3 linked regions of the Paracoccus pantotrophus genome follow. The protein of the gene in region 2 interacts with the protein of the main gene of each other region in a pairwise test. Links are inferred from orthologs where the notes say so. Each region holds a gene or a part of one and is shown on either strand. Other genes may lie near its edges. The genes, in order: secB, secA and ESD82_RS18455.

Region 1 (3,050 bases), 2.1 Mb from region 2 along the record:
GAGCAATGCGACCGCAATGTCAGTGAAACGGCGCGCCGCCTGCATATGCACAGGCGGACTCTCCAGCGGATTTTGGCCAAACGCAGCCCGCGTTAATAATCCGGTTCTCAAAAAAGATTGCAATCCATATTGGAATGCAAATAGTGAGAATACATACTGCCAAAACCAGGGATAACGATATGAGCATTGATCTGGACGCAATGTCCTTGCGGGAACTTCGGGATCTGCGCAACAAGCTCGACCGCGCCATTTCCACCTTCGAGGATCGTCGCAAGCGCGAGGCGCTGGCGGCTGCCGAAAGTGCGGCGCGCGAATATGGCTTCAACCTTGCCGATCTGACCGTCGCCAAGCAGGCGCGCGGCAAGGTGGCGCCGAAATACGCCAATCCTGCCGATCCCTCGCAGACCTGGACCGGCCGCGGCCGCAAGCCGCGCTGGGTGCAAGAGGCACTGGATGCCGGCAAGAAACTGGACGCCATGGAAATCTGAACCCAAAGCCCCGTATCCCGGATGCGGGGCTTTTTCCATCGCGATCACGGCTTGCGGTCGATTTCCGCAATAAGTTCGGAAAAGCGCGATAAAAACGCATTGCGCGTTTCCAGGGGCGGGCGCAGGCGTATTTCCAGCCCCTGCAGCAATTCGGGCCGCGGCGCAGGAAACAGGCGATCCGCCTCGGCCCTGGAAAACCCGGCGATCTGCACGGCCTCCAGCCAGGCCGAGATCCGGTCGGCCCGCTTGATCGCGCGCTTGACCGCCGCCGGCAATTGCGCGGGCAGGCCGAAGCGGCGGTGGATCGCCGCCGCCAGCCGCGCATCCATTTCCCCGTATTCCCGCCCAAGCGCCGCCTTCACCGGCGAGATCATGTCGCCAATGACATATTCCGGCGCGTCGTGCAGCAGCGCCGCCAGCCGCCAGCGCGGCGCGCAATCGGGGTTGCTGCGGGCGTGGATCTCCTCGACCAGCAGTGAATGCTCGGCCACGCTATAGGCCCAGTCGCCGCGGGTCTGGCCGTTCCAGCGCGCGACGAAGGCCAGCCCATGGGCGATGTCGCCGATCTCGACATCCATCGGCGTCGGGTCCAGAAGATCCAGCCTGCGCCCCGACAGCATCCTCTGCCAGGCCCGTTTCGCGCCTTTCGCCATGCCGCTCTCCGTCTTGTGCCGCGCGAAACTAGCGCCATCCCGGCGGCCGCGCCAGCACCGCACGGGCGACAGCGCCGGGCAAGCGAAAGGCCCGCGGCCGGGGGACCGCGGGCCGAAACCGGCCTGCCTCACGCAGAAGTGATCGGCTCAGGACAGCGGCTGGTCGGCCGGCCGCTGGGCCTGCGCCCGGCGCGCGATTTCCTGGCGGTACAGCGCCACGAAATCCACCGGGTCCATGTTGAAGGGCGGAAAGCCGCCGTCGCGGGTCATGTCCGACACGATGCGCCGCACGAAGGGGAACATCATGCGCGGGCATTCGATCATCAGGAAGGGGTGCAGCTGGTCCTCGGGCACGCCCTCGACATGGAAGATGCCGCCGTAATCCAGCTCGCACAGGAACAGGGGGGCCTTGTCGGCGGCGTTCGCGGATTGCACGCGGAACTTGCTGATCACCTCGTATTGGTGCTCGGTCGGGCGCTTGCGGGCATCCAGGCTGACCTGCACGCTGATTTCCGGCTGCACCTCGCCCGAGGGCAGGCCCTTTTGCGCCACCGCGTTCTCAAAGGACAGGTCGCGGATATATTGCGTCAGGATCTGCATCCGCACGGCCGGCTGCGCGGCGTTCTGGGCCTCGGGCGCGGCTGCGTCGCTGTTATTCTCGTCGCTCATGGAAATCTCCTCGGATCTGAGGGGGTTCTAGCACCCCGCCGCCCGGCGCTCAATGCCGGGTCCAGCCGGAATTGCCGCGCCGAGGAGGCGTCGTGTCGCCCTGGTCCGTCAGCCCTTCGCGCACCGGGCCGGGCGGGTCGTCCTGCACCGAATATTCGCCGTCGATCACCCCGTCCTCGCCTTGGCGCCAGCCCGGACCGCGGCGAAAGCCCGCCGGATCGGCGCCGAAATCGCCCTCGGCGCCATAGCTTTGGCGATAGCTGAAGCCGGTACCCGTCACCCGCATGCGCGAGGCCATCTGCCGCAGGATCAGGCCGCGCACCGCCGGGATCAGCAGCAACAGCCCCAGCGTGCTGGTGAACAGGCCCGGCACCACCATCAGCAGCCCGGCGATCATCACCAGCGCGCCATGCGCCATCGGCCGGCCGGGATCGCGAAAATCCTGCATGGCGCGCTGCACGTCCAGCGCCGCCCGCGCACCCTGGTGGCGCATCACCGCAACGCCGGCCACGGCCGAGGCCAGGACCAGCGCGATGGTGGGCAAAACGCCGATCGCGCCCCCCACCTGGATGAACAGCGCGATCTCGACGATCGGCAGGATCACGAAGGGCAACAACAGCCACATAACGCCTTTTTCCTCCGGCACTTCTATTTCCGGCACCCAAACTGGACTTGGGCCGGTCCCCACCCTACATAAGCATGCGAAAGCGCCGTTACAAAGCTCGTTAGGTCCGTTGATGTCCAACCCCCTGCTGCAACTGCTCGTCCTCGCTGCGATCGCCGTGTTCCTGATCCTGCGCCTGCGCGGGGTTCTTGGCACCCGCGACGGCTTCGAATCGCCGCGCCTCCCCGAGGAGCCGGTGCAGCGCCGCCGCTTCGACGTGATCGACGGCACCGCCGAGGCGGGCGACAGCGACATCGCCGACCATGCCGAACCGGGCAGCCCCGCCGCCAAGGCCCTGGCCGAGATGAAGCGGGTCGAGCCGGATTTCGCCGTGGGCCCGTTCCTGTCCGGCGCGAAATCCGCCTATGAGATGATCCTGATGGCCTTCGAGCGCGGCGACCTGTCCGAGGTGCGCGGCTTCCTGGCGCCGCCGGTGGCCGAGGCCTTCGAATCGGTGATCGAGGATCGCAAGGCCCGCAACCTGACCACCGAGGCGCAGTTCCTGGGCACGCGCGAGACCGCGCTGGCCGGCGCCGAGTTCACCCCGGCGACCGGCATGGCCGAACTTTCGGTGCG
Region 2 (3,412 bases):
ACGCCGCGCCAGCCGGTCAGCCGCGGCGCGCTGATCGAGGATCTGGGCCGCAGCCCGTCGGAGGAGGCGGGCGAGAATTCGGAACGCGCCATCGACGTGCAGATCACCCGCCTGCGCCGCAAGATCGAGCCCGATCCCAAGGAGCCGCGCTACCTGCAGACCGTGCGCGGAACCGGCTACATGCTGGTGCCGGATTAGCGGCGCCTGGTCGGCTGCTCCGTTGCGATATGAGTATTTGAGAAACGGTGAAAGCCCAAGCGGTGCGCCCGGCTCTTCACCGTTTTCCAAATACCCATGCCGGGCCGGCCATCTTCGCGGCGGGATGAAGAAGGGGGCCCGAAGGCCCCCAAATCACGCCAGCGCGCCGTGGCAGTGCTTGAACTTCTTGCCCGAGCCGCAGGGGCAGGGATCGTTGCGCGACGGGTTGCCCCAAGTGGTGGGATCGGTCTCGTCGAAGCCGGCGACCCGGCCCGAGACCTCGCCGCCCTCGGCTTCCTCGTGTTCGGGGTGCATCTGCGCCTCGACCGCCGCCTGTTGCTGCTGGTATTCGCGCAGCATCTGCTCGCGCTCGGCATCGGTCAGCGGGCGGATGCGGGCCAGTTGCTGGGTCACGTCGAAGCGCAGCCCGTCCAGCATGGTCTCGAACAGCTGGAAGGCCTCGGTCTTGTATTCCGATAGCGGGTCGCGCTGCGCATAGCCGCGGAAGCCCACGACCGAGCGCAGATGCTCCAGCGTCACCAGATGCTCGCGCCACTTGCTGTCGATCTGTTGCAGCAGCACCTGCTTTTCGATCTGGCGCATGTTCTCGGAGCCGAATTGCTCGGCCTTCTGCGCCATATAGGCATCGGTGGCCTGCTGGATGCGTTCGCGGATCCCGTCCTGGTCCACGCCGTCCTCGGCCGCCCAATCGGCGACGGGCAGGTCCATGTTCAGCTTGTCGACCACCGCGTCATGCAGGCCCTGGACGTCCCATTGCTCGGCATAGGCGCGGGGTGGCAGATGCCGGTCGACCAGGTCGTCGATCACCTGCGCGCGCATGTCGGCGGCGATGTCCCCGACCTCGTCGGTATGCATGATTTCCAGGCGCTGGCTGAAGATCGCCTTGCGCTGGTCGTTCATCACGTCGTCGAATTTCAGCAATTGCTTGCGGATGTCGAAGTTGCGGCCCTCGACCTTGGCCTGGGCGCGTTCCAGCGACTTGTTGACCCAGGGGTGGACGATGGCCTCGCCATCCTTCATGCCCAGCGTCGACAGCACCTTGTCCAGCCGTTCCGAGCCGAAGATGCGCATCAGGTCGTCTTCCAGCGACAGGAAGAACAGCGAGCGGCCGGGGTCGCCCTGGCGGCCCGAGCGGCCGCGCAGCTGGTTGTCGATGCGGCGGCTTTCGTGGCGCTCGGTCGCCAGCACGAAAAGGCCGCCGGCATCCAGCACCGCCTGCTTCTCGGCGGCGTGCTCGGCCTCGATGCGGGCGCGGACCTCATCGGGGTTCGCCTCGGGATCGGCGGCCAGCGCCTCCATCACCTTCATCTCGACATTGCCGCCCAGCTGGATGTCGGTGCCGCGGCCGGCCATGTTGGTGGCGATGGTCACGGCGCCGAGCTTGCCGGCGTCGGCGACGATCTTGGCCTCCTGCTCGTGCTGGCGGGCGTTCAGCACGTTGTGCTGGATGCCTTCCTTGCTCAGCATCTGCGACAGCATCTCGGATTTCTCGATGCTCGTCGTGCCGACCAGGATCGGCTGGCCCTTGGCATGGGCTTCCTTGATCGCCTCGATCACGGCGGCGTATTTCTCGGTCGCGGTGCGATAGACGCGGTCATGCTCGTCGATGCGCTGTACCGGGCGGTTGGTCGGCACCTCGACCACGCCGAGCTTGTAGATTTCCGCGAATTCCTCGGCCTCGGTGGCGGCGGTGCCGGTCATGCCCGAGAGCTTGTCGTAGAGCCGGAAATAGTTCTGGAAGGTGACGGAAGCCAGCGTCACGTTCTCGGGCTGGATGGCGACGCCTTCCTTGGCCTCGATGGCCTGGTGCAACCCGTCCGACAGTCGGCGGCCCTTCATCATCCGGCCGGTGAATTCGTCGATCAGCACCACCTCGTCGTCGCGCACGATATAATGCTGGTCGCGCATGAACAGCTTGTGCGCCCGCATCGCCTGATTGGCGTGGTGGACGATGGTGGTCGATTCGGGGTCGTAAAGCGTCTGGCCCTCGGGCAGCACGCCCGCCGCCTGCAGGCGCTTTTCCAGGAATTCGTTGCCTTCCTCGGTAAAGGTGGCGTTGCGGGTCTTTTCGTCCAGCTTGTAATGCTCGGGCGCGAGTTCGGGCATGAAGGCGTCGAGCGTCTTGTAAAGCGCGCTGCGGTCCTGGCTGGGCCCCGAGATGATCAGCGGCGTGCGCGCCTCGTCGATCAGGATCGAGTCGACCTCGTCCACGATGGCAAAGAAATGCCCGCGCTGGGTCATCTGCTCGATCGAGCCCTTCATGTTGTCGCGCAGGTAGTCGAAGCCCAGCTCGTTATTGGTGGCATAGGTCACGTCGGCCCGATAGGCCTCGCGCTTTTCCTCGTCCGGCTGGAAGGGATAGACGACGCCGGTGGTCATGCCGAGCTGCGCAAAGACCTTGCCCATCCAATGCGCGTCGCGTTTCGCCAGGTAGTCGTTGACGGTGACGACATGCACGCCCTTGCCCGCTAAGGCATTCAGATAGGCCGGGAAGGTCGCGACCAGGGTCTTGCCCTCGCCGGTCTTCATCTCGGCGATATTGCCCTGGTGCAGGAAGACGCCGCCCATCAGCTGCGTGTCGAAGGCGCGCAGGCCAAGCGCGCGGCGCGCCGCCTCGCGGCAATTGGCAAAGGCCTCGGGCAGAAGCTTGTCCAGATCCTCGCCTGCCTGCGCGCGGCCCTGCAATTCGCGGGTCTTGCCGATCAGTTCCGCATCGGAGAGGGCGCGGAACTGTTCCTCCAGCGCGTTGATCTGGGCCACCAGCGGCCGGACCGATTTCACCTTGCGGTCGTTGGGCGTGCCAAAGACCAGTTTCGCCAAGTTTCCGATGCCGAGCATATGAACCTTCAAAATCGCGTATCTGGGGGTGCGCGGGACGTTCCGCCCACTTGCCGGCACCATTCGCCTTGCCCTATCACTTGGGCCGGAAAAACGGCGACGGGCGCGCATTTTCGGTTGCGCCGGATGTATGCCCCGGCCGGCCCACTGTCAACGCTTGCGCCCGTTCACCTCTGCGTGGACGCGCCGTCCCATGAAGGGGAAACCTATGCTGAAACCGCTTCTTGCCGTCTCCGTGCTGCTTTCGGGGACCGTCTCGGCCCTGCCCGTGCTGGCGCAGGATGCCGATACGGTCGTCGCCACCGTCAATGGCGAGGCGATCACGCTGGGCCAGATGGTCGCCATGCGGCAGGGG
Region 3 (2,976 bases), 1.5 Mb from region 2 along the record:
CCGATCCGCATCCGCGCCGGGGCCCTGGGGCAGGGGGTGCCGTCCTCCGACCTGCTGGTCTCGCCGCAGCATCGCATCCTGGTGCGCTCCAGGGTGGCGATGCGGCTGTTCGGGACCGCCGAGGTGCTGGTCGCCGCCAAGCAACTGCTGATGCTGGACGGGGTCGACATCGCGCAGGATCTGGAGGCGGTGGAGTATTTCCACTTTGCCTTCGACCGGCACGAGGTCGTCTTTGCCAACGGGGCCGAGGCGGAATCGCTTTATCCCGGCACACAGGCGCTGAAGGCCATCGGGCGCAGCGCCCGGGAGGAGCTTTTCGCGCTTTTCCCCGATCTGCGCGAGCAGGCGACCCCGCCGGTCGCCGCGCGCGAGATCGTCTCGGGCCGGCAGGGGCGCAGGCTGGCGGTGCGCCATCTGCGCAATGGCCGTCCGCTGGTCGCCGAGGCGGCCAGGCCGCATTGACGGTTCCCGGATCCCGATGCAGGCGCCGCGCCTGCATCGCCCGGTTGCCGGTGGCGCTTTCTTCCGCCCCTGGTGCGGGCTAATGTCGCGCCATGACGCAAAATGCCATGACACCCGAAACCATAGCCGGCCTGTTCACCCGCGACGGGCGCTATCTTTGCGCGCGCTGGGGCCGGCCGGTGGCGCCGGTGATCTTCGGCCTGGCCGATGAAAGCCTGGCGGTGTTTCGCGACGCGACCCGCGCCGTGCTGGCCCATGCCCGCCACCCCATCGCCGAGACCGATCCCGAGATGGGGGCGAACCTGATGACCTTTTTCCTGCGCGACTGGCAGGAGCTGCGGGATCTGCCCGATCTCGATCGGCTGACCGGCCAGCCCGACCTGGCGGCGCGGTTGCAGGGCAGCGATGCCGACCAGTATCGGCTGTTCCGCTTTGACGCCGACGGCGCCATCCGGGCCTGCATCGGTTTCGTGAACATGGGCGGACGGCTGGCCGAGGCCCATCCGGGACAGTTGGCCGAAACCGTCGCCGTGCGGGCCATGCTGAGCTTTGCCTGCGACGTCACGCCCTCGCCGGAACTGGCGGCATTGATCCGGGCCGCCTATGACCCGGTGATGCCGGTCGCGGCGACCGATCCCTCGCATGCGCTGCGGCTGGCCGCACGTTTGCCGCGTTGACGGCCTGCGGACCGTCTTGCGGCAATGATCGGCAATCGCGGGCCGGGTGAACCGGCCTGCCCATGCTTCCCAGCCACCGCACTGGATTCGCAAGATGAATCCGCGAAGCCGATTCGAGCGGCAGGCTCCGGTCGGAAGAAGCGCCGACCCGGAGCCGGCATCAGCCAGGCGTGCCGGGCTCCAGATAGGGCAAGAATGCCTCGACCAGGGCGGGCGGTATTCTCGCGGGTTTCATGGATTTGTTTATATGCGCCAGTTCGATTTCTATCCGGACCAGCACCTGGTTTTCCTTGCGAAAGACATGCCGGATACGAACGCTTGCGCCCCTGATGGAAATCACGGATGAGGTGCAAGCGATCAGATCATCGAGGCAGGCCGGCCTTTGCCAGGCAATATCTGCATTTCGCGCGACGAATTGCTCTCCGTTCGGGCTGACGAGGGGGTATCCCACATGTCTCAGCAGCTCGGAACGGCTTCGCTCGGCAAATTCCAGGTATTTGGAATGATAGACGATGCCGCCTGCATCCGTATCCGCATAGTAAATGCGATAAGTCTGCGTAAATCCGTGGCCATCTTGAGGCGGTGGCTTCAGGTGCATCCCAGGCTTCCTCGTTTTTCCCGGCCTTCGTCATGGCTGTGACGCCCCGGCCGAATACTGTTCCATCCTTTCACAGTCTTATCAAGCCCCTCGGCGGGTTTGCCGGCCGCCTTTCCCAGGGCGTGCGCCCGGATTTGCATGGCGCATGAAATAGTTTCCGGGGAGCGTTCGAATGGGATCGTGCGCCTGCCGATCCGTGCACCATCGGCGCCATTGATATGCGGGCGATTATTGCCCCCGGCCTGCGGCGATATATTCCGGGCCTCTGTTGCGGGGATCCGATGCGGATGCATTTTCGGCGGTCCGCCCGCAATGACGGTGCGAATGCGTCCCGGACCGGGCGGACCCGGTTGCTGGCGGGGCTGGCCATGTGTCCCGATGGCCGCCCATCCCCCGCCGCGGATCTCGCCGCGGTCGAATCGCCGCTTCCGGGCGGCCCGGCTTGCGCCCGGTGCCCTCTGCCGGGCCTCGGCGCGGCGCCAGGCCCGCGTTCTCGCGGGCAATTGACGCAGAATTGACGCGCGGCGGGGTTGCTCCGCTGGGCGGTTCTGCTAACTCCGGCGCAGCAGAAGCCGCATCCCAGCGGCCCAAAGGACAGGCCGAATTTCATGGAACAACTCGCCGGAGCCGGGCAGCCGGTCGATTTCTCGCTCATCGCGCTGTTCGCGCGCGCCTCGCTGACGGTGCAGATCGTCATGGTGATCCTGATCCTGGCCTCGTTCTGGGCCTGGGCGATCATCATCCAGAAGTTCATCGCCTTCAACGCCGCCCGGCGCGAAGCAGACCGCTTCGACCGCGCCTTCTGGTCGGGCCAGCCGCTGGACGACCTGTACGACCGCATCGGCGAGACGCCCTCGGGCCCGGCCGAGCGCATCTTTTCCGCGGGCATGGCCGAATGGCGGCGCAGCCATCGCGACGACGGCAACCTGATCGCCGGCGTCACCGCGCGCATCGACCGGGCCATGAACGTCACCATCAACCGCGAGAACGACCGCCTGACCCGCGGCCTGCCCTTCCTGGCCACGGTGGGCTCGACCGCGCCCTTCATCGGCCTGTTCGGCACGGTCTGGGGCATCAAGACCGCCTTCGAGGAGATCGCGATCTCGCAGAACACCTCGCTGGCCGTGGTGGCGCCGGGCATCGCCGAGGCGCTGGTGGCGACCGCGCTTGGCCTGCTTGCGGCGATTCCGGCGGTGATCTTCTACAACAAGCTCAGCTCGGATGCCGACCGCATCACCG

The links.
Region 1: the proteins of secA (region 2) and secB interact in binary tests that used the Escherichia coli proteins (3 or more experiments, as listed by UniProt). The link is inferred for Paracoccus pantotrophus from one-to-one orthologs.
Region 3: the proteins of secA (region 2) and ESD82_RS18455 interact in binary tests that used the Escherichia coli proteins (3 or more experiments, as listed by UniProt). The link is inferred for Paracoccus pantotrophus from one-to-one orthologs.

The regions. Positions count from the first base shown.
Region 1 is NZ_CP044426.1:2,229,262-2,232,311, reverse strand. What follows is about bases 50-2,947. They hold secB (protein-export chaperone SecB), read right to left. Parts: upstream 1,811-2,947; coding sequence 1,289-1,810; downstream 50-1,288. Other genes in these bases: ESD82_RS21555 (Tim44/TimA family putative adaptor protein), read left to right, coding at 2,548-2,947; ESD82_RS21560 (FxsA family protein), read right to left, coding at 1,860-2,435; ESD82_RS21570 (HD domain-containing protein), read right to left, coding at 533-1,141; ESD82_RS21575 (H-NS histone family protein), read left to right, coding at 180-488; ESD82_RS21580 (ActR/PrrA/RegA family redox response regulator transcription factor), read left to right, coding at 50-96. Outside these bases: more of ESD82_RS21580, read left to right, coding at 1-49; more of ESD82_RS21555, read left to right, coding at 2,948-3,050. UniProt on the Escherichia coli protein: One of the proteins required for the normal export of some preproteins out of the cell cytoplasm. It is a molecular chaperone that binds to a subset of precursor proteins, maintaining them in a translocation-competent state.
Region 2 is NZ_CP044426.1:157,321-160,732, forward strand. Bases 152-3,411 are described here. They hold secA (preprotein translocase subunit SecA), read right to left. Parts: upstream 3,058-3,411; coding sequence 352-3,057; downstream 152-351. Other genes in these bases: ESD82_RS11175 (response regulator), read left to right, coding at 152-198; ESD82_RS11185 (peptidylprolyl isomerase), read left to right, coding at 3,266-3,411. Outside these bases: more of ESD82_RS11175, read left to right, coding at 1-151; more of ESD82_RS11185, read left to right, coding at 3,412-3,412. UniProt on the Escherichia coli protein: Required for protein export, interacts with the SecYEG preprotein conducting channel.
Region 3 is NZ_CP044426.1:1,608,967-1,611,942, reverse strand. Bases 19-2,842 are described here. They hold ESD82_RS18455 (YbgC/FadM family acyl-CoA thioesterase), read right to left. Parts: upstream 1,738-2,842; coding sequence 1,300-1,737; downstream 19-1,299. Other genes in these bases: tolQ (protein TolQ), read left to right, coding at 2,346-2,842; ESD82_RS18460 (hypothetical protein), read left to right, coding at 570-1,139; ESD82_RS22335 (Hint domain-containing protein), read left to right, coding at 19-462. In the rest of the region: more of ESD82_RS22335, read left to right, coding at 1-18; more of tolQ, read left to right, coding at 2,843-2,976.